2 linked regions of the Paenarthrobacter nicotinovorans genome follow. The protein of the gene in region 1 interacts with the protein of each later gene in a pairwise test. Links are inferred from orthologs where the notes say so. Each region holds a gene or a part of one and is shown in the gene's direction. Other genes may lie near its edges.

Evidence for each region.
Region 2: the proteins of JMY29_RS15610 (region 1) and JMY29_RS17245 interact in binary tests that used the Escherichia coli proteins (3 or more experiments, as listed by UniProt). The link is inferred for Paenarthrobacter nicotinovorans from one-to-one orthologs.

What each region holds. Positions count from the first base shown.
Region 1 is NZ_CP089293.1:3,358,809-3,374,301, forward strand. What follows is about bases 8,210-11,062. They hold JMY29_RS15610 (Nramp family divalent metal transporter), read left to right. Parts: upstream 8,210-8,937; coding sequence 8,938-10,188; downstream 10,189-11,062. Other genes in these bases: JMY29_RS15605 (amino acid permease), read right to left, coding at 8,210-8,569; JMY29_RS15615 (CPBP family intramembrane glutamic endopeptidase), read left to right, coding at 10,241-10,969. Also shown: phenylacetic acid degradation bifunctional protein PaaZ, read right to left, coding at 1-723; JMY29_RS15570 (tyrosine-protein phosphatase), read right to left, coding at 851-1,579; JMY29_RS15575 (GNAT family N-acetyltransferase), read right to left, coding at 1,708-2,310; JMY29_RS15580 (3-hydroxyacyl-CoA dehydrogenase family protein), read right to left, coding at 2,337-3,200; JMY29_RS15585 (enoyl-CoA hydratase/isomerase family protein), read right to left, coding at 3,197-4,000; JMY29_RS15590 (thiolase family protein), read right to left, coding at 4,000-5,226; JMY29_RS15595 (pentapeptide repeat-containing protein), read right to left, coding at 5,358-6,014; JMY29_RS20895 (hypothetical protein), read right to left, coding at 6,014-6,148; JMY29_RS15600 (dienelactone hydrolase family protein), read left to right, coding at 6,249-6,974; more of JMY29_RS15605, read right to left, coding at 7,106-8,209; JMY29_RS15620 (VOC family protein), read left to right, coding at 11,075-11,512; JMY29_RS15625 (1,4-dihydroxy-2-naphthoyl-CoA synthase), read left to right, coding at 11,534-12,496; JMY29_RS15630 (AMP-binding protein), read left to right, coding at 12,506-13,645; JMY29_RS15635 (1,4-dihydroxy-2-naphthoate polyprenyltransferase), read left to right, coding at 13,699-14,580; JMY29_RS15640 (DUF4229 domain-containing protein), read right to left, coding at 14,640-14,951; JMY29_RS15645 (PLD nuclease N-terminal domain-containing protein), read left to right, coding at 15,039-15,446. UniProt on the Escherichia coli protein: H(+)-stimulated, divalent metal cation uptake system. Involved in manganese and iron uptake. Can also transport cadmium, cobalt, zinc and to a lesser extent nickel and copper. Involved in response to reactive oxygen.
Region 2 is NZ_CP089293.1:3,700,072-3,715,608, reverse strand. Bases 1-2,897 are described here. They hold JMY29_RS17245 (nucleotide exchange factor GrpE), read left to right. Parts: upstream 1-1,067; coding sequence 1,068-1,727; downstream 1,728-2,897. Other genes in these bases: JMY29_RS17235 (heat shock protein transcriptional repressor HspR), read left to right, coding at 2,881-2,897; JMY29_RS17240 (DnaJ C-terminal domain-containing protein), read left to right, coding at 1,892-2,869; dnaK (molecular chaperone DnaK), read left to right, coding at 1-1,065. Outside these bases: more of JMY29_RS17235, read left to right, coding at 2,898-3,309; JMY29_RS17230 (aspartate dehydrogenase domain-containing protein), read right to left, coding at 3,342-4,151; JMY29_RS17225 (MarR family winged helix-turn-helix transcriptional regulator), read right to left, coding at 4,159-4,707; JMY29_RS17220 (cupin domain-containing protein), read left to right, coding at 4,925-5,449; JMY29_RS17215 (Rieske 2Fe-2S domain-containing protein), read right to left, coding at 5,547-6,647; JMY29_RS17210 (recombinase-like helix-turn-helix domain-containing protein), read right to left, coding at 6,651-6,872; JMY29_RS17205 (alpha/beta hydrolase), read right to left, coding at 6,865-7,494; JMY29_RS17200 (thiamine pyrophosphate-binding protein), read right to left, coding at 7,495-9,192; JMY29_RS17195 (SDR family oxidoreductase), read right to left, coding at 9,221-10,057; JMY29_RS17190 (SDR family oxidoreductase), read right to left, coding at 10,107-10,850; JMY29_RS17185 (alpha/beta fold hydrolase), read right to left, coding at 10,847-11,641; JMY29_RS17180 (VOC family protein), read right to left, coding at 11,628-12,611; JMY29_RS17175 (PDR/VanB family oxidoreductase), read right to left, coding at 12,652-13,614; JMY29_RS17170 (aldehyde dehydrogenase), read right to left, coding at 13,629-15,170. UniProt on the Escherichia coli protein: Participates actively in the response to hyperosmotic and heat shock by preventing the aggregation of stress-denatured proteins, in association with DnaK and GrpE. It is the nucleotide exchange factor for DnaK and may function as a thermosensor.

The sequences.
Region 1 (15,493 bases):
GAGGTCGCGGTAGTCGAGTTCGTCCAGGATGGTCCGGGCAGACCCGGAGATCAGCTGCAGGGAACCGGCCGGGAGGATGCCGGACTCGACGATTGCCTTGACGGCGTCAGCGGCCACATAGCCGGTGGGCGTGGCGGGCTTCACGATGGTGGGAACGCCGGCCAGGAACGCCGGGGCGAACTTTTCCAGCATGCCCCAGACGGGGAAGTTGAAGGCGTTGATCTGAACTGCGACGCCCGGAATGCGGGTGTAGATGTGCTCACCGGCAAACGAGCCGTCCTTGGAGAGCACCTCCATGGGGCCGTCGACAATGACCTGCGAGTTCGGGAGTTCGCGGCGGCCCTTGGAACCGAAGGTGAAGAGGACGCCGATGCCGCCGTCGATGTCGATCATGTTGTCGATCTTGGTGGCGCCGCTCTGCGAGGACGACGCGTACAGCTCTTCACGGCGCCCGTTGAGGTACATGGCAAGCTCTTTGAGCTTGAGGGCGCGCTGGTGGAACGTCAGCTTCCCGAGTTCGGCCTGGCCGGTGGTCCGCGCGAAATGCACGACGGCGGCCAGGTCCAGGCCGTCGGTGCTCACGTTCGCCAGGATTTCTCCGGTGCTGGCGTCGCGAACAGGAACCTTCTTGGCATCGGGGGCCGGGGTCCACCAGGCATCCTGGACGTAGCTGGGGACGGTGGCAACGGCTGTGGTTTCCGGGGCGACTGCGGTAGTGGTCATCGTCGACGGGTCCTTCCAAGGCACAGGAAATCGGCACGGTCAGATGACTGAAGCCAACATTACTGACCGGCCGTTCGGTAATATATACAGGGTACATGAATCCCCCGGCGAGTACAGCAGTTGTTTTTCAAGCGGAGAAGCCCGCCCCGGCTCCCACCTTGGCCCGGACCGTGCCCAGCTCCTCCGGAGAAAGCCCGTTGTCCGTGAGGAATCCGGCAACATCAAGCGAAGCCAGGAAGCTCCGCAAAGCCGCCAGGCGTTCAGCCAACATGGCCTCGAGCTGCTCGTCGGGAAGATACGGATCATGTGCGTGGGGCGCCCCATGGGTCCGGTGCCGCTCATTGATCCCGCGGGCAGCAAGCTCATACCCGGCAAGGATTTCCTGATCGTCCATCCCCGCGAGCCGCTGCAGCATCAGGGCGATCATTCCGCTCCGGTCCCTCCCGGCAGAACAGTGCACCACCACTTTGCCCGGTGAGGCAGCGATGGCTTTGAAGACGGCGGCGACCTTCTCCCCGAACAGCTGCAGATAGTCGCCGTACTGGGCTGGATCCCTCAGGTACGGGCCGAACAGCTCACTGAATTGGCTGTGGTCCGGGTCTTCCGTGGGGCAATGGACGACGTCGATGCGCGCCTTCACATCGTCCGGCACCTCAGGATCCGTGTCGCGTTGCCGCCGCTCGCGCGAGGCGCGGAGATCGATCACGGTGCGGACGCCGTCGTCGTACATTTGCTGCCAACCGTCCCCGGTGACCCATTCGTGGCGACCCATCCGGTACACGTCGCCGGCGATCTTCCAGGCGTTGACAGCGCCATCCCAGTGGACACTTTGGTGCGTTGAAGAAGTCCCGTCCATAGCAGCCAGCTAAGCACATCGACGGGCCGGAAGGGACCGCCTGCGCGCCGAGGGGTGAGCTCTCGGGACTAACTGCGCGCCGAGGGGTGAGCTCTCGGGACCAACCGCGGGCGCTTACCGCCGAAAGCTCACCCCTCGGCGCCGTACTTGGCCAGCCGGTACTCGAGACCGTTACGCACAGCCGGCCACTCGTGCTCAAGGATGGAGAACACCACTGTGTCGCGAAGCACGCCGTCCTTGGTGCGGGAGTGGTTCCGGAGAACCCCGTCCTGCTTGGCGCCGAGCCGGGCAATGGCTTCACGGGACTGGTGGTTCAGCCAGTGCGTGCGGAATTCCACGGCCGGGCAGCCCAGGGTCTCAAAGGCGTGCCGCAGCAGCAGCAGCTTGGAATCCGGGTTGGTTCCTGTACCGTGCGCCGACGCCGCGTTCCAGGTGGAACCGATCTCCACGCGAGGGGTCGCGGCGTCGATGTTCATGTAAGTGGTCATGCCGATCAGTTTGCCCGTGGCTTTGGAGCGCGTGGCGAACGGCAGCATGGAGCCGGCCTCCTGCAAGGAAAGGCGACGCTCGATGTCCGCAGCCATGCCCTCCGGCGTCGGAACGGAGGTGTACCAAAGCTTCCACAGATCTCCGTCGCGGGCCGCATCCACCAGGCCATCGTGGTGTTCCTGGCTCAACGGCTCAAGTGTCACGAACTTGCCGGTCAGGGTAATGGGTTCAATGAAAGTCACCCGGATAGCCTAACCGGACCCAGCGCTTAGTCGTTCCAGTCGAAGAAGCCCTTGCCCGTTTTACGGCCCAGCTCTCCCCGCGCCACTTTGTCCCGCAGGATCTGTGGCGGAGCAAAACGGTCTCCCAGCGTGGACTGCAGGTACTCGGCAATGCCAAGCCGCACGTCCAACCCGACAATGTCCGTAGTCTTCAGCGGGCCCGTGGGGTGCTTGTAGCCGAGAACCATCGCGGCATCGATGTCCTCCGCGGACGCCACGCCCTCTTCCACCATGCGCATCGCTTCCAGGGCTATGGCCACCCCCAGCCGTGAGGATGCAAAGCCCGGAGCGTCATTGACGACGACGGCAGTCTTGCCGAGTGCCTCCGTCCAGCTTTTTGCCGCTTCAGCGAGTTCGGGAGACGTCTCCTTGGCCAGCACCACCTCGATGAGGGTGGATGCGGGAACAGGGTTGAAGAAGTGCAGCCCGACGAAGTTTGCAGGCCGGCGAAGTTCGTTGGCGAGTCCTGTGACAGACAGCGACGACGTGTTGGAGGCCAGGAAAGCATCGGCAGACAGGTGGTCCTCCACGGCCTTGAGCGCCGTGACCTTGAGGTCGTAGTCCTCTGGGACGGCTTCCACCACCAGGCCGCAGTGGACGAAGGATTCGTAGTCCGTGGAGGTACTGAAGCGCGACATTGCCTCGTCGGTTGTTTCAGTGAGGGTGCCACGCGCTGCGGATTTGGCCACGGCGTCGGCTACCCGGGAGTGCGCACCGGCTGCAGCCTCATGGTCGCGTTCCACCACAATGACCGTGGCACCTTTGGTGAGGAAGGCGTGCGCGATGCCGGCGCCCATCCGGCCTCCGCCGAGGACACCTACGACGTGCGGGATTGCGGATACTGTGGTCATTTCTGCGTCCTGTCCTGCGTGGAAGCGTCGGAGTCTTGCGAAGCTTTGGCCGACTTCTTGTCGAGGAATGCCTGCATGCGGTCGAACTTCGCCTGGGACTCAAAGAGGATCCCCTGGGCGAGGGTGTCGATCACGGGATGGGCCTCCGCCGGCGCGTGGAACACCGATTTGGTGATGCGCACGGCCATCGGATCCTGGCGGGCGATCCGGTCTGCCAGGGCATGGGCCGCATCCATCAGCTCGGGAGCTTCGTAGATCCCGGTAATGAGGTTGATCCGCAGCGCCTCTTCAGCCCGCAGTACCGCCCCGGCCAGGAGGATCTCCTTGGCTTTCGGTTCCCCGACGAGTTCCTTGAGACGCCAGGTGGCGCCGGCAGCGGCCATGATGCCCAATCCGGTTTCCGGGTTGCCGATGCGCACGCTCGGGGTGCCGATCCGGAAATCGGCAGCGTAAGCCAACTCAGCGCCGCCGCCCAGGCAGTAACCATCCAACGCCGCGATGACGGGCATGGGCAGCTTGGCGATGCGGACAAAGATCGTGGAGTTGATGCCCTGCAAAGCGTCGTCCCGGCGCCGCTCACGCAACTGGCCGATATCGGCACCGGAGGCGAACACGCCGTCGGTACCGGCAATGATCAGTATTCTGGGGTTCCGCTCCAGCTCGGCACACACGGCATGAAGCTCGTCCACCATTTTCTGGTCGATCGCGTTGCGGACCTCGGGGCGGTTCAGCAGAACGGTCAGGCGGTCGTCGCGTTCTTCGAGCAGGAGCGTAGTGAAGTCTTCAGGATTCAGTGCCATTACACGCCTTCCAGCAGCATTGCCGTGCCTTGGCCCACGCCGATGCACATGGTGGCCAGGCCGAGTTTCGGTCCCGTCGCCGAGGCCAATTCGCGTTCCATCCGGCCCAGCAGTGTGATGGCGATCCTTGAGCCGCTGGAACCGAGGGGGTGTCCCAAACTGATGGCACCGCCGTCGTTGTTGACGATTTCAGGGTCAAGTCCAAGGCGACGCATGCTGGCGAGGGACTGGGTGGCGAAAGCCTCGTTGAGTTCCACGGCACCGAGCTGGTCGACGCTGAGCCCGGTGCGGGCCAGCACCTTTTGGGTGGCAGGGACGGGACCGATGCCCATGATCTCGGGCTCGCAGCCGGCTGAGGCGCCGTCGATGATGCGGGCGCGTGGTGTGAGGCCGAACTTCTTGATGGCGGCTTCGGAGGCGACGATGATGGCCGAAGCGCCGTCGTTGAGGGAGGAGGAGTTCCCGGCGGTGACCACGGATCCACCGGGAACCACGGGGCGCAATCCGGCAAGGACGTCCATGGTGGTTCCTTCCCGGGGGCCTTCGTCCGTGTCCACCACGGTCTCGGACTTCCGCGTTTTCACGGTGACGGGAACGATCTCATCTTTGAACCGTCCGCCGGCGATGGCTGCCAGCGCACGCTCGTGCGACCGAACGGCAAACGCGTCGGCGTCTTCGCGGGAGATATTGTCCACACGGCCGACTTCCTCGGCAGTTTCCGGCATTGAGTAGGTCATCTTGCCGTCGCGCGACAGCTCGCCCTTGGTGAAGAGCGGGTTGGCGAAGCGCCAGCCGATGGAGGTATCAAAAATCTGGCCAGGCTTGGCGAAGGCCGTGGTCGGCTTCTCCTGGACCCACGGCGCACGGCTCATGGACTCGACGCCGCCGGCAACCACGATGTCCGCGGCACCGGATTTGATCATCTGACTGGCCATGATGATGGCGCTCAATCCGGAAGCGCAGAGCCGGTTGACCGTAATGCCCGGGATGTGGAGGGGAAGCCCGGCAAGGAGGGTTGCCATTCGGGCAACATTGCGGTTTTCCTCCCCGGCGCCGTTGGCGTTGCCGAGGATCACCTCATCAATCGAGTCAGGGTCGACGCCGGCACGCGCCACAGCTTCCCGGACCACCAATGCGGCGAGATCATCGGGTCGGACTGAGGACAGCGCCCCACCATAGCGACCCACAGGCGTCCGTGCGCCGCCAACAAGAAAAGCCTCGACCATGAGAACATCCTTCGCGAAAGTGAAAGGGACCGGCCTCGAATAATATACCGACCGTTCGTTCTATAAAGATTACACGGCCCAGCGGGAGGGTCAACAGATGAAGCTGCCCGCCGGACCGCATCCCACCCCGCTCAGACCACCCGGATTCCGAGATGACCGGCCAACAACGGCGCCATCAAGCTCAACTGGTAATCGTCGATAACCGCCCCCGCCAGCCCGGCCAAACCATTGATTCCCCGAAACTCCGATGTCCGCAGATCCACGTCCTTGAGCTTGGCGCCCGTCACATCAAGGGTTCCGATGGTGCAGTTCTTCAACGCCACCCGCGTTCCCGTGCATCCACCGAGATCGAGTTCGTTGATGATGCAATCGGAGATCTGGACATCCATGAGCTTGGAACCACGGAGATTCACGTAGTCCAGCTTGCCGCCGTCGATTCGGACCGAGCGCCAGTTGCCCTCATAAAGTTCGGCCGAACCCCATCGGGGATTGGTGATCTCGACATCCTGCCAGGACGTACGCGCAGCCATGAACACGGGCGCGTACGGCTCAGCCAGGATGCACTCACGGAACGTCGCTCCCCGCAGTTGTGCCTCGTTGAAGGACACACCGTTGAATTCACACTCAATGAAATCCGCGCCGCTCAGTTCCTCCCCGTCCGCCGAGACCCGGGTGAGCCGGACGCCGTCGTACCGTTCGCCGCGCTGGAACTCCGGGGCGTCGTCGTCGCGCAGTTCATCCAACCGCACCGGGGAGATCTTGGGGGCCGCCACCTTCGCAGCCGCCATCAGAGCGCCTCCGCTTTTCTTGCAATCGCCGCTGGAGCGGTGGTCCCGGTGTCCGGCGGAAGATCCGGCAAGCCGGCCCGGGCCCGCTCCGGTCCGGCGTTGATATGCTGCGTCAAAGTGGTGGCTGGTTCCATGCTTCGAGCCTATCCCCGGGCGCCGACAAAACCGTCCCCGGGGGTCAGCAACCCTGCCAAACCACCGCCGGCGCTGGAAACCACACCGAAAGGCCACCCCATGGTCACCATCGATTTGAGCGGACAGAGCAAAGCAGCGGGAGGCTCAGTGTCCCTCAAGGGATACCTGGCCGAGCCCCCGGGCGAGGGTCCGTTTCCCGGGGTGGTGATGATCCACGAAGCCTTTGGATTGGATGATGTGATGCGTCGCCAGGCTGACCGGCTGGCGACGGCGGGCTACCTGACGCTCGCGGTGGATCTGTACAGCGACGGCGGTGCAAGGCGCTGCCTCGTCGCCACCATGCGCTCTATGCTCTCGGGCGAGGGCCGGGCTTTCACCGATGTGGCCACCGCCAAAGAGTGGTTGCGCAACGATGACAGGTGCACCGGCAAGGTGGGCGTCATCGGCTTCTGCATGGGCGGCGCTTTCGCGTTACTCGCCGCAAACGATGGTTTTGACGCCGCGGCCGTGAACTACGGCCAACTCCCGCGGGACCTGCATAACGCCCTCCAAGGCGCGTGTCCGGTGGTTGCCAATTACGGCGGCAAGGACCGCACCCTGCCCGGAGCTGCCGCCAAGCTGGATCAGGCCCTCAACAGCCTCGGCATTGAGCATGACGTCAAGGAATTTCCGACGGCGGGCCACGCCTTCATGAACGACGCCCCGGTAGGACCGAAGCTGCTCCGCCCCCTGACGCGGGTCATGGGCATCAAACCCGATCCAGCCTCCGCCCCGGAAGCATGGCGGCGCATCGAAAAGCATTTCGCGAAGCACCTGGCAGGCTGACCCGGGCAAAAGCTGACCCGGGCAAAAGCTGATTCGGGCAAAAGCGGGCCGAAACGACGGCGGGCGCCCCTTCCGGTGAACCAATCACTGGAGGGGGCGCCCGTCGTCGAGCCTCTGTCAGCTCATAAGCGTCAGCTGAAAAGCTCGCTCTTCGGCTGGTTGTTCTTGACCTTCTGCCAGCCGATCCACAGCACCAGGGCGAAGAACGGAATGGTGGCAAGGGTCCACAGGCCCAGCAGGAAGACCTCGCCTGTTGCCTTGTCGGTCATGGTGTCGAAACCGATCAGCACAGTGATGGCAAGCAGGGCGACCAAACCCAGCCAGCTGGTCCACGGCGAACCGGGCATGGGGAGGCTGGAGACCTTGCCATGCTTCTTACGAAGCGCGATCTGGCTGGCGAAGATGGAACCCCACGTGAAGATCACGCCGATGGAGGCCGTGTTCAGTGCGAGGTCGAAGGCGTGCGAGCCACCCAGCCAGATGTTGAGCAGGATGCCAACGAGGTACACGCCGCCGATCGCGAGGATGGCCGCGTACGGCACATGGCGGGTGGACATCTTGGTGAGCCACTGCGGGGCGTGGCCATTGTTGGCCATGGTGCGGAAGATACGGCCGATCGAGTAGAGACCGGAGTTGCAGGAGGACAGCGCGGCGGTGATGACGATCATGTTCATGACATCGCCCATCCAGCCAAGTCCCATCTGGCCGAACACGGTAACGAACGGCGAGGTGCCGGCGACGTACTGGTCGGACGGCAGCAGCATGGCAAGCAGCGTCACCGAACCGACGTAGAAGACAACGATGCGGAATACGACGGCGCGGATCGCCTTGGGAACTTCGCGTTCCGGGTTCTCCATCTCACCTGCGGTGATGCCGACGAGTTCAATGGCGTTGTAAGCGAAGATCACGGCGTTGAGGACCAGGATCATCACCAGGCCGCCCTTGGGGAACATGCCGCCGTCTTCGTGGAAGAGGTTGGCAACAGACGCATGGCCCTCGCCCACCTTGGCGTTGGTGACAACCATGAACGTGCCAACGGCCAGGAAGATCACGATTGCTGCGACCTTGAGGCAGGATGCCCAGAATTCGAACTCGCCGAACGCCTTGACGCTGAACAGGTTCACAGCCACCAACAGCACCAATGCGGCAATGGCGGACAGTTCAATAGGAACGTTGGGGAAGAAGAACTGGAAGTACAGTCCGATCGCGATGAGTTCGGCAATGCCCGTCATGGCCCAGTTGATGAAGTACATCCAACCGGAGAGGAAGGCGCCCTTCTTGCCGAACATTTCGCCGGCGTAGCTCACGAAGGAGCCCGACGTCTGGCGGTACATGATGAGCTCACCGAGTGCGCGCATCAGCAGGTAGGCGATGACGCCGGCGATGGCGTAGGAGAAGATGAGGGCCGGGCCCGTGGAGGCCAGGCGGCCACCGGCACCCATGAAGAGGCCGACGCCGATGGCGCCACCCATGGCGATCATGGTGACGTGGCGGCGGCTCAGGGTCTTTTTGTATCCCTCGGCGCTGAGGGTAGAGCCTGCGGCTGTGGATGAGGCCTTGGGGCTCTGGAGATCTGTGGGAGTACTTTGCGGCACAGCTGTTCCTTGTGGGTTGGGGTATTGCTGTAGGGGTTTCGCCCAGTGCCGGGACACGGGCGGCTTTGGCACACATAATTCGAGCTTTCCCGCTTTGAGGATCCCGAAGTGTGACAAAGAACGCAGAACGCCGAAGCTTCGCGCAACCCGTCTATCTTACGGGATTAACCGGAATGCCCGTGACGCAGGCAACAGCACCCCTTTCTCCGGAAGCCACGCGGGGTCGGATATGGCCCATATTTATCCGCTGGATGGGCCATCTCCGACCCCGGATTTCGGTTCTCCAATGGATTGCCTAAATAAAACTTTTCGGTATGCCTAAATTTCGCTATCCTCGTAGTGAGTACCCCCAACGATGAGGAACCCCAATGGCTGCACCCACCCTGGAAACACGTGCCACCCCCGGCAAAGTATGGTCCCGGCTCCTGCTCCTGGGACCTGCCTTCGTTGCTGCGATCGCCTACGTGGATCCGGGAAACGTCGCAGCCAACCTCACGGCCGGTGCCAACTACGGCTACCTGCTGGTCTGGGTCCTGGTTGTAGCGAACGCCATGGCAGTCCTGGTCCAGTACCAGTCAGCCAAACTCGGCCTCGCCACAGGAATGAGCCTCCCTGAGATTCTTGGCAAGCGGCTCGGCAACAAGCGCCGGCGCCTCTATTGGCTGCAAGCTGAAGTTGTTGCCGGAGCCACGGATATGGCGGAAGTCATCGGTGGAGCCGTGGCCTTGAACCTGCTGTTCGGAATTCCGCTGCTTGCCGGTGGCGTGATCGTCGGCATCGCCTCCATGCTGCTTTTGGCCTTGCAGTCGCGGCGGGGCCAGCGCTCCTTCGAGTACGCCATCCTGGTTCTCCTGGGGATCATCGCCGTGGGCTTCGTGTCCGGGCTGTTCGTCAATCCCCCGGATGCAGGGAGCGCCCTTGGCGGGCTGGTTCCGCGTTTTGAAGGTACGGACACCATCCTTCTGGCAGCGAGCATGCTGGGCGCCACCGTGATGCCCCACGCGATCTACCTCCACTCGGCCCTTGCCCGCGACCGGCACGGCTTCTCCCCGGACCCCGCCATCCGGACAAAGCTGATCCGCGCCACCCGCACGGACGTCGTCGGCGCCCTGCTCCTGGCCGGGGTCGTCAACATCTCCATGCTCCTTCTTGCCGCCTCCAGCCTGCGCGGCATAGAAGGCACGGACACCATCGCCGGCGCCCACGCCGCGGTGACGTCCGCCCTGGGCCCGGCCATCGGCGTGATCTTTGCCATCGGCCTGCTGGCATCCGGACTGGCGTCCACATCGGTTGGTTGCTATGCCGGCGCGACCATCATGGGCGGTCTCCTCAAAGTCCGCATTCCCCTGCTCACCCGCCGCGTCATCACCCTGATCCCCGCCCTGATCGTGCTGGGGGCCGGCATTGAGCCGACACTCGCCCTGGTGCTGAGCCAGGTGTTGCTCAGCTTCGGTATTCCTTTCGCTTTGATTCCCCTGATCCGGCTCACCGGCAAGAAGGATGTCATGGGCCTCCACACCGACGGCATGCCGCTGAAGATCGCGGGTTGGACAAGTGCCGTGCTGATCGTCGGTTTGAACTGTGTCCTCATCACGCTCACCCTCACAGGGCAGTCCTGATATCCGGCCTGGCCTGATCCGGAGCATCAGGCAGCAAAGCTAGGCTGGAACCATGGGCACTCTTCATACCAAGGCATCTTTGTACAGATTCACTGCCCTGGATGCCTTGGCCGTAGCCGTCTATCTCGGGTTCACCGTCTACTTCACGGTCAGCGGGGAAGCAGTCGAACGGCTGATGCTTCAGCTGTTTCCCGACCCGGCCACAGCGTCCTATGCCGTCAACGCGGTCTTCTATGCCGGCGTCGGAATATTTGCCGCGGCGTCAGCCTGGCGTGTGGCGGGACGTGACCTGAAGATCCTGGGGACGCGTCCGTGGTTCACCTTGGGCATGATTCCCCTCGCGATCGTGGTGATGCTTATCCTGACGGCTCTGCTCGTCGCCGCGTTCGGGACTGCCCAAAGCTCCGAGAACCAACTGGGTATCCAGGGATTGCTGCAGCACGTTCCGGCCTGGTTGATGGTGCCCCTGCTGGTGGTTCTGGGGCCGTTTGTTGAGGAGTACCTATTCCGCCATCTCCTGATCGGCAAGTTGTCGCAGCATGTGAACATCTGGATCTGCTGCGTGATCTCCGTGGTGGTTTTCGCGTCCATCCATGTGGTGGGCCGCGAAGGACTGGTGCTTTCAGCCTTGGCGCCCTATCTGGGAATGGCCGCGGTGCTGGTGGCCGTCTATGTCTGGACAGGCAAGAACCTGATGTTTTCCTACTTCGTGCACGCGGCCAAGAACCTCATGGCCGTCGTGCTGATCTACGCGGTCCCGCCCGAGCTCCTGTCCAACTAAGGGACAGCAAATCTCTACGCGCACTGTCCCCCGCTCGGGTAACCCGGACGGAAGTTGACCGCATTGCGCTACCCAGCCACCCGCCGTCGGAATAGCTTGGTGGGCATGACACTCAACATCCAGGTAGCCGTCGACTGCAGGAAGCCCCACGAACTCGCCGATTGGTGGGCCGAGACCCTCGAATGGACCGTGGAACCCCAGGACGAGGCGTTCATCCGGTCCATGATCGAGCAGGGATTCGCCACCGAAGACCAGACCATCACCCACAACGGCAAACTCGTCTGGGCCGAAGGCTGTGCGATCGTGCCCGCCGAAGACACCGATCCCAAAACAGGCCGCCGTATCCTCTTCCAGACCGATCCCAACCCCAAGACCGTCAAGAACCGGGTGCACTGGGACGTCCGCCTGGACGGCCGGGACAAGGACGTCGTGCGCAAGGAGCTGGAAGCCCGCGGCGCCAAACACCTCTGGACCGCCCGCCAGGGACCCCAGGAATGGCACACCATGGCCGACCCCGAAGGCAACGAGTTCTGCATCAGCTAAGGCCATTACTAGACTCGGACTGTGAACAACGATCTCCCTGCCAAGGTTTCCGACATCTTTGACCCCTCGCGCTGGCGCACGGTTTCGGGTTTCGACGACTTCAAGGACATGACTTACCACCGGCAGGTCGAACGGTCCGCGGACGGCACGGTCAAGGATCTCCCCACAGTCCGTATCGCGTTCAACCGTCCCGAGGTCCGCAACGCCTTCCGTCCCGGCACCGTCGATGAGCTCTACCGGGCCATGGACCACGCCCGGATGACTCCGGACGTCGCCACCGTGCTGCTCACCGGCAACGGGCCGTCCGAAAAGGACGGCGGACATTCGTTCTGTTCCGGTGGCGACCAGCGGATCCGTGGCCGCGACGGATACAGGTACGCAGTAGAAGACGCCCCAGGAGACTCTGCTGAATTTATAGACCCCGCCCGTGCAGGCCGCCTCCACATCCTGGAAGTCCAGCGGCTCATGCGGACCATGCCCAAGGTGGTCATCGCCGTCGTCAACGGCTGGGCGGCCGGCGGCGGGCACTCCCTGCACGTGGTCAGCGACCTCACCATCGCCTCCCGCCAACACGGCAAGTTCAAGCAGACGGACGCCACGGTAGGAAGTTTCGACGCCGGATACGGCTCTGCGCTGCTGGCGCGCCAGATCGGGCAGAAAGCCGCGCGGGAAATCTTCTTCCTCGCCCGCGAATACTCCGCCGAGGACATGGTCCGGATGGGTGCCGTCAACGAGGCCGTGGACCACGAACGCCTCGAAGAAGTCGCCCTCGAGTACGCCGCCGACATCGCCCGGCAATCCCCGCAGGCCATCCGCATGCTCAAATTCGCGTTCAACCTGGCCGACGACGGACTGGCCGGGCAGCAGGTCTTCGCGGGCGAAGCCACCCGCCTGGCGTACATGACGGACGAGGCTGTGGAAGGCAAGGAAGCGTTCCTCCAAAAGCGGGATCCCGACTGGTCCAGCTTCCCCTACTACTTCTAGGACTCCTCCGTGAACGTCGATCCTGTCCTCAAAGCCCTGATGGCTGCCCTCCACGGTGAGGGTCCCGCCGTCGAAATCGTCTTGGATGAAAACGGCGAACCCCGGGCGGTGCCGGTGGAGACCGGCGTCGAGGATGCCGCAGTGGTGGTCCGCACCTCCGGTTCCACGGGAACACCCAAGGCAACTGTCCTGACCGTCGATGCCCTCGCGGCGTCGTCGGTGGCGACCGCCATGGCACTGCGCGGCGAAGGCCAGTGGCTGCTCGCGCTGCCCCTGCAGTACGTGGCCGGCGTGCAGGTGCTGGTCCGCTCCCTTTATGCGGGAACCCGGCCGTGGGTGATGGACCAGACCAACGGCTTCACTCCGGAGGCCTTCACCGCCGCAGCCGAGGAACTGACGGACAAGATCCGGTTCACCTCCCTGGTGCCGACGCAGCTGCAACGGCTCCTGGACTCCACCGCGCCCGAAACCCTCGCCGTACTGCGCCGCTTCAACGCCATCCTGCTGGGCGGCGCACCGGCGTCGCCCGACCTCCTGGCAGCCGCCCAGGCCGCGGGCCTGAAGGTGGTCACCACCTACGGTTCCGCCGAAACGTGCGGCGGGTGCGTGTACGACGGCGAGCCGCTGGACGGCGTCGAAATCCGGATCGGCGACGGCGACCTGGAAGGCCGGGTCCTGCTGGGCGGCGACACGGTGGCCGCGGGTTACCTGGATGCTGCCCGCGCGTCAAAGGCTGCGTTCTTCGAAGAGGACGGTACGCGCTGGTACGTCACCGGCGACCTTGGTGAACTGTCCCCGGAAGGCAAACTCACCGTGCTGGGACGCGCCGACGACGTCATCATCACCGGGGGCGTCAAGGCCTCCGCCACGTATATCCAGAGCAAGCTGGAAGAGCTCGACGGCGTCACCGCGGCTTTCGTCGCAGGCGTCCCCTCGCGGGAATGGGGCCAGGCTGTTGCGGCCTACGTGGCCGTCGAGGATCCCAGCCCTGACGGAATCAAGGGTTTCACGGCCCGGCGGGAAGCCGCCCTGGGCGTCCTGGCCCCGAAAACAGTGTTGGCCGACAAGGAATTGCTGATGCTGCCGAACGGAAAACCGGACAGGCTGGCCATGATTGAACAGCTTTCCAATCTGCATCAGGGACAATAGACAAGTTCTTCCCCCCAACTGAGATCAAACGCGAAACACACGAGGTACTACACGTGGCGACAGCTGCACAATGGATCCAAGGAGCCCGGCTCCGCACCCTGCCCGCGGCAATAGCGCCGGTCCTGATCGGTTCGGCAGCGGCGTACGAGCTCCATGCTTTCCGGCTGCCGAACGCGATCCTCGCGGCGCTTGTCGCGCTTCTGCTGCAGATCGGCGTCAACTACGCCAACGACTACTCCGACGGCATCCGCGGAACCGATGAGGACCGGGTCGGCCCGCTGCGCTTGGTGGGTTCCGGCGCAGCGAAGCCGGAACAGGTGAAGTGGGCGGCCTTCGCCCTTTTCGGCGCTGCCATGCTGTGCGGCCTCATCCTGGTGATCATTACCCAAACGTGGTGGCTCATCCTGGTGGGCATCGGTTGCGTCCTGGCAGCGTGGGGTTACACGGGCGGCAAGAACCCCTACGGCTACATGGGCCTGGGTGATGTATTCGTGTTTGTGTTCTTCGGACTGGTGGCCACCCTGGGTACCACCTACACGCAGGCCGGCCAGGTGAGCCTGGCCGCAGTCATCGGCGCAATAGGTACCGGCCTCATCGCCTGCGCCTTGCTCATGGCCAACAACGTACGGGACATCCCCACGGATACCGCGGCCGGGAAGCGGACCTTGGCAGTCCGCCTGGGTGACCGTCATGCCCGCGAAAGCTACGTGCTGATGCTGGCCGTGTCCATCCTGCTGGTGATCGTCCTGGCGCCCACGAAGCCCTGGATGTTGATCGTGCTCCTGCTGATCCCCGCCTGCCTCATGCCTGCATGGCTGATGGTCAACGGCAAGAAGCGCAAGAGCCTCATCCCGGTGCTCAAGCAGACCGGCCTGATCAACCTCGGCTACAGCCTGTTGTTCTCGCTCGGGCTCATTCTGAGCCGCGGCTTCTAGGCTCCACAAAAAGCGAACGCCCCCGGCAATGTGCTGAGGGGCGTTCGCTGTTTCAATTCTTAGGCCGCGCCGGGGCGCTTGTCGTTATTGACGGCAATGTCCGGGTTCTTCTCCACCAGGCTGTCCTCAGCTTCGGCGTCTTCAACCTCGCCGGCGGTGCGGATGGGCTTGGCGCGCCCGGAGAAACGCTCGCGCATCGCCGCCGTGGCTTCGTCGCGCTGCTTCTGGAAGAACAGGTAGCTGATGGCGAAGGCCATGAGCCCTGCGAAGATGGCCGCAGGCAGCAGACCCACCTGCAAAAGGGCGAAGATGATGAACAACGGCACGAACAGCGCCAGGCGGATGAGGGAATACTTCAGGAAAGCCACCATCCAAGTTTAGCCGCCCGAATGGTTGCACTCTGGTCACGGCCCAAAGAGGGCGTCCAGCGAACGGCTTCCGGGCACTAGACTTGATGCATGCTCCGCGTTATAGGCGTCGTCGTCGTTCTTGTTGTCTTCGTCTATGCCCTGGTGGATGTCATACGCACTGACCGGCACCAGACCCGCGGCATTTCGAAGACCGCGTGGATCATCGTGATGATCGTCCTGCCGTTGCTGGGTGCCGTTCTGTGGTTCATTTTCGGCCGTCCCTACAACAAGCCCACGGCCACCCCCGTAAGGCGCCACCCCACCGCACCGGACGACGACCCCGAGTTCCTCCGCAACCTGGAGACCCGCCGTCGCAACCAAGCCGAAGAGGACCGCCTGAAGAAGCTCAAGGCGGATCTCGAAGCCAAGGAACGCAAACTCCGGGACACGTCATCAGGCACGGACGATGCCCACCGCGGTGAGCCGGATACGCATGATACCGACGAGCTGAAGTAGGCAAACATGGCCCAGCAAGCTGATGGTTCACGGCAGTCACCCTCCAC
Region 2 (15,537 bases), 350 kb from region 1 along the record:
GGCCCGGTCCACCTGGACGAGCAGCTGACCCGTGCCAAGTTCCAGGACCTCACCAAGGACCTGCTGGACCGCACCAAGAAGCCGTTCCACGACGTCATCGCCGAAGCCGGCATCAAGGTTTCCGACATCGACCACATCGTCCTCGTCGGTGGCTCCACCCGTATGCCTGCTGTCTCCGAGCTCGTCAAGGAACTCGCCGGCGGCAAGGAGCCCAACAAGGGCGTCAACCCGGACGAAGTCGTGGCCGTTGGTGCCGCACTGCAGGCCGGTGTCCTGAAGGGCGAGCGCAAGGACGTCCTCCTCATCGACGTCACCCCGCTGTCCCTCGGCATCGAAACCAAGGGTGGTGTCATGACGCACCTCATCGAGCGCAACACGGCCATCCCCACCAAGCGTTCCGAGACCTTCACCACCGCTGACGACAACCAGCCGTCCGTGGCCATCCAGGTCTTCCAGGGCGAGCGTGAATTCACCCGCGACAACAAGCCGCTGGGCACGTTCGAACTGACCGGCATCGCTCCGGCACCGCGTGGCGTCCCGCAGGTCGAGGTCACCTTCGACATCGACGCCAACGGCATCGTCCACGTCTCCGCCAAGGACAAGGGCACGGGCAAGGAACAGTCCATGACCATCACCGGTGGCACCGCGCTCTCCAAGGACGACATCGACCGCATGGTCCGTGAAGCCGAAGAGCACGCTGCAGAGGACAAGGCACGCCGCGAAGCTACGGACACCCGTAACTCCGCAGAGCAGCTCGCCTACTCGGTGGACAAGCTGATCGCCGACAACGACGACAAGCTGCCGGAAGAGGTCAAGACCGAGGTCAAGGCCGACGTCGACGCCCTCAAGTCCGCACTGGAAGGCACCGACGACGCCGCCGTCAAGACCGCGTTCGAGAAGCTCCAGGCCTCCCAGACCAAGCTCGGCGAAGCCATCTACTCGCAGGCCGCCGCAGCTGATGCTCCGGGAGCCGGCGCTGAAGGCGCACCTGCCGCTGACAAGGCCGCCAACGACGAAGACATCGTTGACGCCGAAATCATCGACGAAGACGAAGCGAAGAAGTAGCCATGCCTCATCACGGCAACGAAGCAGAGCACTCAGAAGGCAACGAGCCGCGCAAGCCGGTTATTCGGGACAACCGCAAGGTTGACCCGGAAACCGGGGCAGCCCGCCACCCTGAAGGCGAAGCCACGGCTCACAGCGAAGGCAACGCCGCTCCCTCGGACGGCGATGCGCTCTCCCAGGCTGAGGAAATCCTCAACGGGGTAGAGGTGCCGGCTGAAGAGTCGGTAGCCTCCGGTGCCGCAGCTGAAGCCCAGGCAGCGGAGCTCCGCAACGATCTCCTTCGCCTCCAGGCTGAGTACGTCAACTACCGCAAGCGCGTCGAACGCGACCGCGCCGTAGCAGGGGAGATGGCCGTCATCGGCGTCCTGAACTCCCTGCTCCCGGTGCTGGACGACGTCGACGCCGCACGCCAGCACGGTGACCTCGAGGACGGCCCCTTCGCCGCGATCGCCACCAAGCTGGAGAACGCACTGAAGACGTACGGACTGGAACGCATCGCGGACACGGGTGTCGAATTCGACCCCACCATCCACGAAGCACTCATCCAGCAGCCCGGCGAGGACATCCAGGTTGACACCGTCAGCCAGGTGCTGCGCTCCGGATACCGCTCAGGCGAGCGTGTCCTGCGTGCAGCCCAAGTGATTGTCGCGGTTCCGGCTTAAGGTGAGTTGACCGCAGCGCGAAGTGGAATATGGGCCCCGGGAGTGGCATCGGGCCTGCCGGAGCGTGGCGGCTCAAGTCCGTTAGGACTGAGCCGCCACGCGTAGGGGCGGGGGCCCATATTCCGCGTAGCGCAACGTAACGACAGATTTGAAAGGAAACGCTCTTGGCCAGCCAGGACTGGGTTGAAAAGGATTTTTACGCGATCCTTGGTATCGCCAAGGACGCGTCCGACGCGGATATCAAGAAGGCTTACCGCAAGCTAGCCCGGCAGTACCATCCGGATACGAATTCCGGGGATGCTGCTGCGGAGAAGAAGTTCAAGGACATTTCCGAGGCTTACTCGGTGTTGTCGAGTCCTGAGGACCGGCAGCAGTATGACGCCATCCGTGCCATGGGTGGCGGGGCCCGGTTTGCTCCGGGAGCCGGGCGTGGCGGTGCGGGTGCCAACGGTGGGTTCGAGGACCTCTTTGGCGGCCTGTTCGGCGGCGGACCAGGCGCCCGTCAGCCTGCGGGCGGAGGCATCCCTCCGGAGTTTGCCGACTTGTTCGGCGGCGGATTCGGCGGTGCCGGCCAGACCGGTTTCCAGCGGGCTCCGCAGAAAGGTTCGGACCGCACGGCGACCACCACCATTTCCTTCGCCGGCTCCATCAAAGGCACCACGGTGAGCCTGCGCGAAAGCAACGGCAACGTGATCGACGTCAAGATTCCAGCCGGGATCAAGGACGGGCAGAAGGTCCGTCAGCGTGGCAAGGGCAATGTCGGCCCTGCCGGCAACGGTGATCTCATCATCACCGTGAGCGTGAAGCCCCACGATTTCTTCCAGCGCGACGGCGACAACATCCGCATCCACGTGCCTGTCACGTTCGCGGAAGCGGCGCTCGGCGCCACCATTGAGGTTCCAACGCTCGACGGCGACACCGTCAAGTTGCGTGTACCGGCGGGCACACCCTCTGGCCGTACCTTGAGGGTCAAGGGCCGTGGCGTGAAGACGTCCAAGGCGACCGGCGATCTCCTGGTGACCATCGACGTCGCGGTTCCCCAAAACCTGAACAAAGAAGCGGAGGAAGCTGTCAAGGCGTTCGCTGCTGCCACCACTGACGCGAACCCGCGTCGCGACCTGGCCGCGAAGGCCCGGTTGTAAGGAGGCAGGTCATGGCAATCGACGTCAACCAGCCGATCTTTGTCATCTCCGTCGCTGCGGAGCTCGCTGACATGCATCCGCAGACGTTGCGCCAGTACGACCGTCTGGGCATCGTCTCGCCCAGCCGCGCCCCCGGCAAGTCCCGCCGCTACTCCCAGAACGACGTCAATAAACTGCGGGAGGTCCAGCGCCTTTCGCAGTCCGGCGTCTCCCTCGAGGGCATCAAGCGCATCCTTGACCTTGAGAACCAGGTGGCCGCGCTGCAGTACCGGGTGGCTGAACTGACCGAGGAACTGTCACGGCGCCGCACGCCGATGGATGCGCGCATCTTCGCGGCGGGAGCTGCCGGCGACGTCGTCAGCCTTGCCCGCGGGCAGAGGCCACGTGGTCGTTCCCAGGCAGTTGTCGTGTGGCGGCCGCGGCCGGCGGAGGACCGCTGATCCCCGGATCAATGCAGCTGGAGCAGGCTTAGCTAGACCAGCCCTCCGCGTTCGCCGATCGCCGCTTCCAAGGACCGGAGGACGGCAAAGGGGACTATCCCGCTGGTCCTCGGGTTCTGCGGACTGGGGTTGTTGCGGATCTCGAAGCGGTATTCGCCGGAGGGGCCCGAGGCTTCAATGACGTGGCTGGTCAGTGAGGCCTTCGGGTCGGCCGTCAGCCGCACCTGCACGCCGTCCCAATCCCCGACGGCCTCAGCCACGGCCGCTGCGACGTTGAGTGAGCGCGGAAACAGCCGTGCCGCTTCCTGGGCTGAGCCGAGGAAGACCTCCAGCGGTTCTGTGGTCGCTCGGATCCCATCGGCTTGCTCCTGTTCCATCCAAGGTTGGACCAGCGTTTCAGGAAGTTTAGTGGTGGAGACCACCACGGAATCGTAGGCGGCTTCCCTTGCGCCGGCTTCAAGGAGGTCGAGCCCGCCCACAGCGCCCGACGTCATGAACAACCTCCCGGGACCGCACGCGTTCAAGCGTGCTGCCAGCCCCTGGTCGGCAAGGGCGCCGATGGAGGTGATCAGGAAATCCACGCCCGCGCCCAGGATCTTTTCAGCGTATTCAGTCACGGCGGACTGCCCCGCGCATTCCACGATCAGCTCGCAGCACTCCAGGGCCGCTTCCAAGGTCAGCGAAGGGAAGGGGCGTTCGACGGCGGGACGCCCGGTTCCGTTGTCGGTGCGGCTGATGATGCCGGCTAGTTCTGCGCCCACCACCTTGCCCAGGGAGATGTCCTCGGCGACGCGCGCGCCGATGGCTCCGTAGCCGATGATTCCTATGCGGTGGGACGTCATTCCTGTTTCACTTTCCGGCGTCAGCGGTGGGTACTGACTGTCCGTCCTCGAATTGGTCGATGGAAGCGGACACCTTCCTGAGGAGCCCGCTGAGCTGGGTGATTTCCTTGGCGTTCAGCCCGGCCAGCATCTGGCGCTGTGTGGCGAGGTGCTCCTCGAAAATGGAGTCGATGACGTCTTTGCCGTGCGGGGTCAATTGCGCGTAGACGACGCGTCGGTCGGTACGCGTGCGCACCCGCTCGATGAGGTTTTGTTCCTCCATGCGGTCCAGCCTGAACGTGATCCCGCCAGTGGTAAGCATTGACGAACTTGCCAGCTCGCCGGCTGTCTTCCGGTGTGGTTCACCGGAGCGGCGCAGGTTTGCCAGCACGTCAAAGGAGGCCAGCGTGAGTCCGTATTTTTCGAAAACTGAGTTTTCAATGACGCGCTGTTTGATGATGATCTGGGCCAAGCGCCCGAAGACGCCGATGGTACCGGCGTCCAGTCCGGGCTTCTCCCGGGCCCAATCCTCGAGGATGCTGTCCACTGTGTCGCTGGTGTCCGGTTGCTTACCCATGGTGGTCCATTCTCATCGTGGTTGCCCTTTTCATAAATAACTTAGCACTGACTTTCTCAGTACGAGGAAGATTGGTGCGTGAGTCCATTGGGTTTGTCCTGCTTGTCACTCAGATCTGGTTATCTTAGAGTTGAGATAACTAGATCCAAGGAGATAGTTGAAGGCGGCGTCATCGAAGACGTCCGCAACAAGGCAGTAGCAACGAGAGAGGTCCATCATGAGTGAAGCTGTTGCAGCAACGGAGACCACGCCCGAACTTGAAGCGATGATTGATTCGTCCATCGCTTCAAGGGACACGCGGCAGGTCGATTTCGACACCCTGAAGTTCCAAACGAAGGCCGGCGCCAAGTTCCGTCGTGGTCAGGTCCGTTACATCGGTTCAGGCGCCACGGGGGACCATTCCGGTGATACCAATGTCCTCCAAGCGGAGCATTTCACCTTCTCCAACATGGTTCTCCCGGCGGGATGCGTAGGTCCGGAACATACTCATCCCGACGTGGAAGAAGTGTTCTTCGTTCTTGAGGGACAGGTTGAATTCAGCGTTCACGATGTCGAAGACGGGACCAAGAAGGCGAGCCGGGTTCTGGGTTACCGCGATTTGATCCGTGTACCTGCCGGTGTACCCAGGAGCCTTCGGACGGTCAGCGACGAAGACGCATTGATCTGCGTCATTATCGGCTCCAGGAAGCCGGAGATTCCTTTCTACCCGCCGTCCTCCGAAATGCACGGGGTAACCCGGTAGTACGAGTCGGCAACCAAGTACGCCCGGAGCCTACTGGCAGGCTCCGGGCGTACTTGTGTGTGACCGCGATACCTCAAGCGACAACCGGGTCCTGAAGCTACAGGGCTTCCAGTTTGGCGGCTTGCTCGCGTGCATCGGCCTGATGGATTCTGCGGATCCTCGCTACGCCGAGATCGTGCTGGTATAGATTTTCTTCCCTGTCTGCGTCAGCTGCCAGGGCCTCAAGAACCTCGCGGTCCTGTTCCAGGACCACCCAGTGTTTTTCCTCCAGGGTTGCCTTGTACATGAACCTCCACACATCCCGTTCCCAGCCGGATACACGCCGGGTACGCCAGTGGAAGACGGCGGACGTCTCCTGGTCGATCGGCGTCGACATTCCCACGATTCCGAAAACGCCGCCTGGTCCCGCCGATCGGGCGTACGGAATTTCCAGGTCAACGTAGTCCATGCCCTCGCGGCAGAACTCAACCCAGTCGAAATTGACGCCGCGCTGATCTGTTTTCTCGAAGAAGAATCCCCGTTCCGTCTCACGGATCCGGAACCGCGCACTGGTATCGCCGCCGGACATTGAATGTGATTCACGGTGCAGGAAGGCGCCATGCATGGGGTCCAGGACGTTGTCCATGTAGAAGCGCCAAGGACCCCTCCACTCGGCATAGTTGGAAAACCAGGCGACGGCGGGATCAGCCAGCCGGTCCGGGACCTTGAATTCCGGTACCTCGGAATCCTCCGTGAGCGGCATGAACGCAAAGATCGTGTCTGCTGCTTCAACAACGGAAAGCGACACCGTGGCAGTCTTGCCTTCCAAGGCACAGCCGGGCATCCCTGGAACGGAGACCACTTTTCCGGTCCCATCCACTTGGACGCCGTGGTACTTGCACGCAATCCTGTCTCCCAGGTGCTGGCCAACAGACAACGGTGCACTACGGTGAGGGCACCGGTCCTCGAGCATGCGGACCTGTCCCCGGGCGTCACGGAACAGCAGCCAGTCGATGTTCAGCCTTTTGACCTTGACCATGGCTCCCGCACCGACGAACCGCGAGGGGATGATGGGGTACCAGCGGTCGCGAAGGCCACTGGCGGCCAATTCGGCGGCGTCCATGTGATGGCGTACGCCCACTGCGTACTTCTTCTTTCCGACTGGTCGTGATACCGGGGCGCCTGCTTGTCCGGAGGCCGGAGCTGTTGTGATGGTCATGGGCTATTCTCCTAGTCGTCGCATTTCGGCACGGAAGCTTTCTTCGTTCCAGGGCTCGCCGTTCGGTGCGTGCAAGCCGAGGGTGTTGAGTCCCGCAATGACTCCTTCCAAGTCATGCGTCCCCCCGCCAAAGATCTCTGCCAACGCTCCTGACAGCTTCTTCTCGTAGGGACCAAGGGGTTTCCCCAGGCGCGACTGGGCTGGATCCAGATACAGTTCAGGCATTTCCATCCTTTTCGGGTCGGGCGAAGGCGTGCAGGCCTTCTGCGATCTTGATGAACGATGTGGCCCACTCATTGAAGGAACCGGGACGGTTCCGGTGAGCGGGGATCCCGCAATGGTCGATGATGACGAAGACCCCGTTCCGGATGCCTCCGGCCACGCTCTGGGCTTTTGAGATGTCCGTATCGAGCGTTGGTGCTGCTGCAATCACCAGCGTGGGAGCTTGTACCTCGGACATCACTCCGGCCAGCTTGAGATCCTGGGGGTCAACCTCCGGGTCACCCAGGATGAGGCTCATCACCAGCCCGGGATGGGTTGATCCCAGAATGACGGCGCCCAGGACATCCGGGCCGGTTGCCACGATGTGTACCGGACCCTTCCACGCTTTCTTCAAGGCAACAGCAGCAGACTCTGCCCAGCCCTGGGCGCTCCCAGCAGCAGCGGAAGCCTGCTCCTCGGCCCACACCCGAGCGCCTAAGTCATCACGCTGGAAAGAGAACCAAGAGTCCGTAGTGCCGGAACCTCCCAGGCAGACAACGGGGTACTTGGGCATGGACAGCCCATCCGGGGAATCTGTGTCCATGACACGGCCGAGGCCAGGGTCGCTGAAATTCAAAGTTTCCATTCAGGCCTCCTCGTGCCCGGGCTGCGGGATGTGGACGGGAGGAACAAAAGGTCCCGGCTGGGGGACCAGCGCTGTGACGTCAACTTCGATGACGGCCGGTCCGCGGACGTCCAATGCCTCAACCAAGGCTTGGTCGAAGGTCCCCGGTGACTCTACGCGCCAAAACGGCAGGCTGAGCGAACGCGACAACAGCTCGAAGTCGGGAGTTCTGAGATCCACTCCCGCCCGCGCAAATCCATTGGCCTCCTGGAGGTTTCGGAGCACACCGTAACCGCCGTCGTTGAACACCAGCACCACACACCATGCGCCTGAACCGGCCAAGGAAGCGAGCTCTCCAAGGTGGACGGCCAGGCCGCCGTCGCCCACCATTACTGCAGTGGGGACCTCCGGCCGCGCGCAAGCTGCGCCGATGCCCATGGCCAGGCCTTGGCCGATGCCACCACCAACGGGAAAGACGTTGGTTTCCCTTGCGTAGATCGGAAGCAGCCGATTGCCCCACTGGCTGGAAGGAATCGTCACGTCCCTGGCGATGACCGATTCGCGGTGGAACCTTTGACGGATGCTTTCGCAGACCTCGGCGTATCCACCGATGTAACGGGAGAGCTGTTCCCGGACGGAGTAGCGGACCTGGCGGACCCTTTTCGGCCAGGACCCTGCGGCCGGATCGGCGTCGGACTGAAGCGGGCCCCGCCGGGCGCCCAGCTGCCCGTTGATGGCGGCCAGGATGCTCCGCGCGTCACCAAGCAGCCCAACATCGGCGGGATAGACGCGGCCGATGGCGTCGGCGTCGATGTCTATTTGGATATGGGGCGCGGGCAACGCCAGGTGGTAGTGCTTGGTTTCGTTGGATCGGAAGTGCGTGCCGATGCTGAGCAGCAGATCCGCCTCCGCCAGCAACCTTGATGCCTCCGGCGTAGTGGCAAAATTCCCGATGACCAGATTGTGGTCTTCGGGAACAACGCCCCGCCCGGAGTTGCTGCTCAGCAGTCCGGCTCCCAGACGCTCCATGAGGGAGGCCAGCGCTTCGCCTGCTCCGGCAGCCCCGCCACCTGCCCAGATCACCGGGCGCTTGGATGCGGCCAACAATTCGACTGCCTCGTTGAGGGCATCGGCATCCACCTCGGGGGGAAGCCGCTCAGCGGCCTCGATGGCCCGCTGCTCATCGGGGCGCGCCAGGTATTGCAGGTCAGTGGGCCATTCGATGCTGGAGGGGGAATGCGGCAGCGACTGCAGGTGGGCAATGGCCTCCTCCAGATCGGCTTCAGCGTCCTTGCAGTTGAAGATGGTGCGCGCGTATCCGGAGACGGCGTCCAGCATTTGCAGTTGGCGTGGAACCTCGTGGATAACCCCGCGGTTCCCGCCGAGAAATTCACTGTCGATCTGGCCGGTAATGTGCAGGACGCGGCTTCCCGCCGTCAACGCCTCCACCATGGAGCCGGCCGCATTGCCGGCTCCGGTACCGGTGCTGGTCAGGGCAACACCGAACTTGCCGCTTGCCCTGGCGTAAGCATCGGCTGCATTCACCGCGGCGGCTTCGTGGCGCATGGGGATGAAGGTAAGTTCACGGTCCACGGCTTCCACCAGGGGGAGGTTGTGGATGCTGATGACGCCGAAGGCGGTGTCGATCCCGTGACGGCGCATCACCCTGACGAGGACGTCCCCGCCGTTGGGTCCGTTGGTTGATTGTTTCTGTGACATCGAGTCCCTTTCGTAGCTTGAGTGGTTGTCAGACGTACCGGTTCACGCCGCCGCCGACTTCCACCGTGGTTCCGGTGGTATAGCCGCTCAGTGGCGAAAGCAGCGTGACGATGTGGAAAGCCACTTCCTCCGCTGTGCCGAACCGGCCGAGTCCGATGCCCCTGTCCTTGGCTATTTCGGCACTCCAGTCGGCGTATCCGAGGTCGGACATCGCGATTTCGAAGCGCCGTCGCCACTGGCCTGTATCGATGAGCCCGAGCATCACTGAGTTCACGCGGATGCCGTCCGATGCCAGGTCCTCGGCGATCGAGTGCGTCAGGTTGAGCAGCCCGGCACGGGCTGCAGACGTCGCCGCAAGGCGAAGTTCCGGTTGCCGGGCCAGGATGGCGTTGACGTTGACTATCGCCGCGCCCGGCCGGCGGGTCGTCGACGACGGCGGTTGGCTTACCTCGACGGCGGACGCCGAGCGGGCAAGCGACGCGCGCGCGGAGCGGATCATGTTCCACGCCCCGAAAATCTTGAGGTCGAACTCTTCCCGGAATTGCTCGTCTGTGGTGTCTTCCAGTGTTGCCATCAGCGATCGTCCTGCGTTGCAGACCAGTCCGTCGATGCCACCGAAGCGCTTCAGTGTGGTGGTGATGAAGGCATCGGCAGCGTTCCGGTCCGTGACATCGCAGGATTCCAAAAGGATGGAATCCGGGTCGGCCCAAGAGAATTCGCTGAACGCTTCCTCAAGCCGGTCCACGTCCCGTGCGCATGCTGCTACCCGGGCTCCTTCGCCCAGGAGAAGCCGTGCGGTGGCGAGGCCAACGCCTGAGCTGGCTCCCGTCACCACCACTGTCCGATCTTTCAACTGCAGGTCCACGTACGGTTCTCCTTCTTTTTGATGTTCAAGGGGGTCCTCACTGCGCTGGCTACTGACCCATGACGAATCCGCCATCAACAACGATGTTTTGGCCGGTAATGAAAGCTGCTGAATCCGAGATCAGGAACTGCACCACGCCGGCCACATCGTCAGGAGTCTGCTCCCGGGCCAGGACCCGGCGGTCCTGGTAGAGCTGGAAGCGGTCAGCCGGGACCCGTTCGGTTGCTTCCACCCGGGTCAGCCCGGGAGCCACGGCATTGATCCTGACGCCGGCCGGGCCGGCGTCGCGGGCCATCGTCCGGGTCATGGACAGCACCGCTCCCTTCGACCCCACATAGTGCACAAGCCGGGGTGAGCCATACAGCGCAGCGTCCGAGGCAATGTTCACGATGGAACTGCCGGATTTCACCGCTAACTGCGGATAGAAATGCTTGCTCATCAACCACGTGCCAAAGGCATTGACGGTCATGACCCGTTGGAAGAAGTCGTCATCGAGTTCCCAAAACGCGTCCCCTCCCACCCCGTCGGCAAGCGCCGCATTGTTGACCAGGGCGTGAGCGCCCCCCAGTCTTTCCACAGCCGTGGCCAGCGCTGAGACGGAGGAGGCATCGGAGATGTCCGTGATGATCGCTGTTGCCGAGAGGCCCCGCGATCGCAGAGTGTCCTGGGCCGATTCTGCCAATTGCGGGCTTTTCTCGGCGAGCACAACGTGGTCCCCTCCAACGGCGAGCCGTTCGGCGATGCTGAATCCCAGCCCCCGGCCGGATCCGCTGACCACAACGAGCCGGCTCATGCCTGGCCCGCCCAGAAACGGAGCACGGCGTCGGCCATCAGCCCGGGCTGCTCCTGCAGTGCGGCGTGCCCTGCATCCTCAAGGATTTCGAACCCGGCTCCAGGGATGAGCTTTGACACCAAACGGGACTCCTCGACGCCCGTGACGAAGTCGTCCCGGCCGACGACGACGAAGGAAGGGACTTTGAGCGCAGTCAGGACAACTGTGTTGTTGGTCCGGGCCATCATCCGCGCCGCTGCCGAGTATCCCGGCAGGCGGACCGCCGCCATCTCGCGGCGCACGGTGTCGGCCACCGTCGTCGGCGTCACGGGGGAGACCAATCTGCGGAAGCGCCTGGCGGCAAAAACTTCAGGTCCGACGTCGCGGAGTTCATTGATCCGTTTGAGCATTCTGTCCGCCGATTCCTTCGTCAGGCAGGACCCTCGGGTGCTGCTGGCAAGGACCAAAGAGCGCACCAGCTCCGGATACCGTGCTGCCATCTGCGTGCCGATGACGCCACCCCATGACGTGCCAAAGACGTGGACGGGACCGCTGCCCAGCTCCGTAATCAATGCAGCCGCCACGTCCACATGGTCGTCGTGGACGGACGCGTCCGTGGATTGACCGTAGCCTGGCGCGTCCCAGGAGATGGTGCGGTAACCGTTGTTGCTCAATCGTTCCGCCAGGAGGGCGCATGAGTTGGCGTTGCCGCCGATCCCGTGCATCATCAGGACCGGGACCCCGGAACCGCGCATTTCAATGGATATGCCTTCGGACGACATCCAACGCATGGCCTTGTCAGTGGGTGGCATGGACAGCCTCCATGCTCAGGAAATAGTCACCGGATTCAGGCTGTACCAAGTCGCGGTACCCGGGATCGGCAATGCCCGCCATTGCACTGCGGACGGTTGCCGTGGGCGGTCCCGCGGTTCCCCATTGGTCGGACAGCTCAGGGGTTCGTCTCCATGTGCGGCAGAGCCAACTGTCTTCATTCACTTGGGCAACTTCCGAGGTGTATTCACAAACCAGGTTGTTTGGATCGGTGAAGTAGGAGAAGGTATTGTCGCCGGGGCCGTGCCGGCCAGGCCCCCACTGCGGGGCGATACCGTGCGATTTCAGGCTTCCTATCCCGCGCATGAAGTGGTCGATGCTTTGCATCTCGTAGGCAACGTGGTTGACGGAGGACCACGGCGCTTGGTTGAAGGCGATGACATGATGCTCGGCATTGCACCGGAGGAAAGCCATTTGGTGCTCCGACCAGTCGGAGATCCGCATGCCAAGCACTTGCGTATAGAAATCGGTGGCACGATCAATGTCCACCGTGTTCAGGACAACGTGGGCAATTTTCCGCGGCAGGGCGCGCCTGCCGCCGGGTTCCTGTGAGACCACTGCGTGGACGTTCGCGGACAGTTCCAGCAGCCGCCCTTCGGGGTCCACCAATTGCAGCCCGTAGCCGCCGGCTGCGTCATCCAGGGGACCGGGCTCCCGGAACAGCGGAATGCCAAGGGCTGCGAGTTTGACTGCCGCGACGTCCACGTCCCGTGGAGTGGAGAGGGCGAACGAGATGGAGCCGAGCCCGTTCTGCTCGGCCTGTTCCAGGCGAAGTATGTGGTGGTCCGAACCTGTTCCCCGCAGCCAGAACCTGTCGCTGTCTTCCTCCACGGTGGAGAGGCCCCAGACTTCATGGTAAAAATCCTTGGCTGCGACGGCCCGGGGGACCTTGAGGGAAACCGATCGGAGCGATCGGAGCTTGCATACGGGTTCAGCGGCGAAAAAAGTCATGGACAACCTTCCGGATTGAGTTGGGTGGGCGGATTGAGGATCAGAGGTCCAGGACGAGCTCCCGTGAGCGGCAACGGGAAACACAGACGAACATGGATCTGCTTTCGGCTTGTTCGGCTGGGCTCAGGAGGAAATCCCGGTGGTCGACGTCGCCTTCGACGACACCCACCTCGCACGTGCCGCAAATTCCTTCCGTGCAGGAACTCGGGACGTCGACTCCGGCCTGGTTGAGGGCATCCAGGACCGAGATGTCGGGGCCGACAGTGATGCGCTGGCCGGTGCTCTTGCACACGACATCAAAGCCGGTACTCTCCTCGGCGGTCGCGGAAGCAGGGACCGGGGCCTTGAACCGCTCCAGCCTGAGCCGGGAGGGGTCTTCGAGGGCAGCTTCAACGGCTTTCATGAGAGGTTCCGGACCACACACGTAGACGAGCGCATTTGCGTCGAGGGAACCTACCGCACCGGCAATATCCGCGAAGGTGCCATTGGCTTCGTCATCCGCATGGACTGTCACACGGTCCTGCGGCATGCCGGCTATTTCATCCAGGAACGCCATGGTGGCCCTGGACCGGCCAGTGTAAAGGAGAGACCAGTCCGCGCCATCACTTTCCAGCTGGCGGGCCATGGCGATGATTGGCGTTATGCCCACCCCACCTGCCACCAGTACGTAGCTTCCGGCCTCCTCCAATGAGAAGTTCGTCCGGGGACCCTCCACGTCAAGCAACGAGCCCACTGGGAGGTTCTCGTGAACAAACTTGCTTCCACCACGGGAGTCGGGGGTGCGGAGCACGGCCACCGTCCATGACGTTGAACTCGACGGATCCGAACACAGTGAATATTCCCGGGTGAGTCCATTGGGAAGGCGGAGGCTCAGGTGTGCCCCGGGAACCCACGAGGGAAGAGGGGCTCCTGACGGGTCGGTCAACGTGAGGCTGGTGACGCCGTCGGCCTCCCACTTTTTCTGGTGTACACGCAAAGTGCGGCGTGCAGGGCTGGTGCTCACTGAAGTGCCTTTCATTATTGTTCGACGGCGGGTTGCTGGGCCGCCCAGTCGATGGGCTTTCCGGACAGGTCCAGGTAGATGCTCTTTTGCCGCATATAGGAGCGGATGCCTTCGCGGCCCTTTTCGATGCCCAGCCCGCTTTCCTTGGACCCGCTGAACGGCGTCGAAATGCTGAACTGCTTGTAGGTGTTGATCCACACCGTTCCCGCCTGGATGGCTTTGGCTGTGCGCCATGCGCGGCGATAATCGCTCGTCCAAACACCGCACGCGAGACCAAAGACGGTGTCGTTTGCTTCCCGGACGAGGTCGGTTTCGTCGTCGAAAGGCAGGACCACTGCCACCGGTCCAAAGATCTCCTCCTGGCAAATGGCGGCCGAATTCGACACCCCGCTCAGGATGGTTGGCAGGAAGTAGGCTCCGGCATGCAGCGCCTCATCTTCCGGAGGCCCGCCACCACACAGCACAGTGGCCCCGTCCCGCCACGCAGCGTCCACCATGGCAGCCACACTGTCCCTGTGCTCGTGCGTCACCATGGGGCCCACTTGCGTGGCAGGATCGGAACCGGGACCAACGCGGAGCCGTTTGGCCCCATCGACAAGCCGGTTCAGGACTTCCTCAAAGATCGAACGTTGGATGAAGACCCTCGAACCGGCAATGCAACTCTGGCCGGTCGAAGAGAAGATTCCGTACAGGATGCCGGCCACGGCCTGGTCAAGATCGGCATCGGCGAACACAATCGTGGGCGACTTGCCGCCCAACTCCAACGTGATGGGCATGATCTTTTCAGCGGCAACCGCGCCCAGGGTCCGTCCGGTGGAGGTGCCGCCCGTGAACGAGATCTTGCCGACCTGCGGATGGCGCGCCAGAGCGTCACCCACCGTCCGTCCCGGTCCCGGCAGTACGGAGAGCAGCCCGGGCGGCAGGCCGGCGTCGTCACAAATTCGGGCCAAGAGGAGCGAAACCCAAGGCGCCCACACCGGGGGCTTGATGATCACGGCGTTGCCTGCCGCAAGGGCTGGCGCAACCTTCTGGGCGTCGCTGGCGATCGGCGAGTTCCACGGCGTGATGGCACCCACCACGCCCACGGGCTCGTACATCGAAACAGAGAGGTAGTCGCCGCGGGAGGGAGTCAGAGCGTCCTCCAACGTTTCCAAGGCAGCCGCCGTGAAGCGGAAGGTGCCCGCGGCGCTGACGGCGAGGGCTCGGGTTTCAGCGAGCGTCTTTCCGGTGTCGAGGGTCTGCAGCTCAGCAATTCTTTCCGCATTGCCCAGGATGGCGTCACTGATCCGATGCAGCACTGAGGCCCGTTCGTGGGGGAGCATCCGCGCCCAACCACTGTTCTCGACCGCTTTCAAGCCTGCCTGGACGGCGGCATCGACATCATCGACCGTGGCTCCGTGCAACGTTGCGAAGCACGCGCCCGTGGCTGGATCGATTGACTCGATGAGCTTTCCGGCTCCTTGCCGCCACGTGCCTCCGACGTAAATCTCATCGGGTGTTGCAGGGGAGGGGCGCATCGTATTGCTCGGCGCAGCTCCGGTTTTGTCGGGGTTCATGATCGAGTTCCGTCCGTCATTGATGGTGCGAAAGGGGAGGTCCACTGCCTGGGCAGGCTCAACGGTTTTGCTTTACGCAAATTTACTCAGTACCAATTGTCTTAGTACTAAGATCTTTTGACCTGACCGATTCTTGCGGATTTTGTGATGGAGGTCAACATGCGTTTTCTTCGGTGGATTTTCGACGGCCGGCTCGGGGCAGGGGTTTGGCACGGTAAAGGCGCGACCGTGCCAAATTCGTGACGATGCGCCGCGGCTATTTGCGGGCGCTCATCTGGGCAAGCAGCGCCTGAGGGTTCGCTGGTTGAGGGCAGGGCAGGGCAGGGCAGGGCAGGGCAGGGCGCGGCAGGGTACGGGAGGGCAGGGC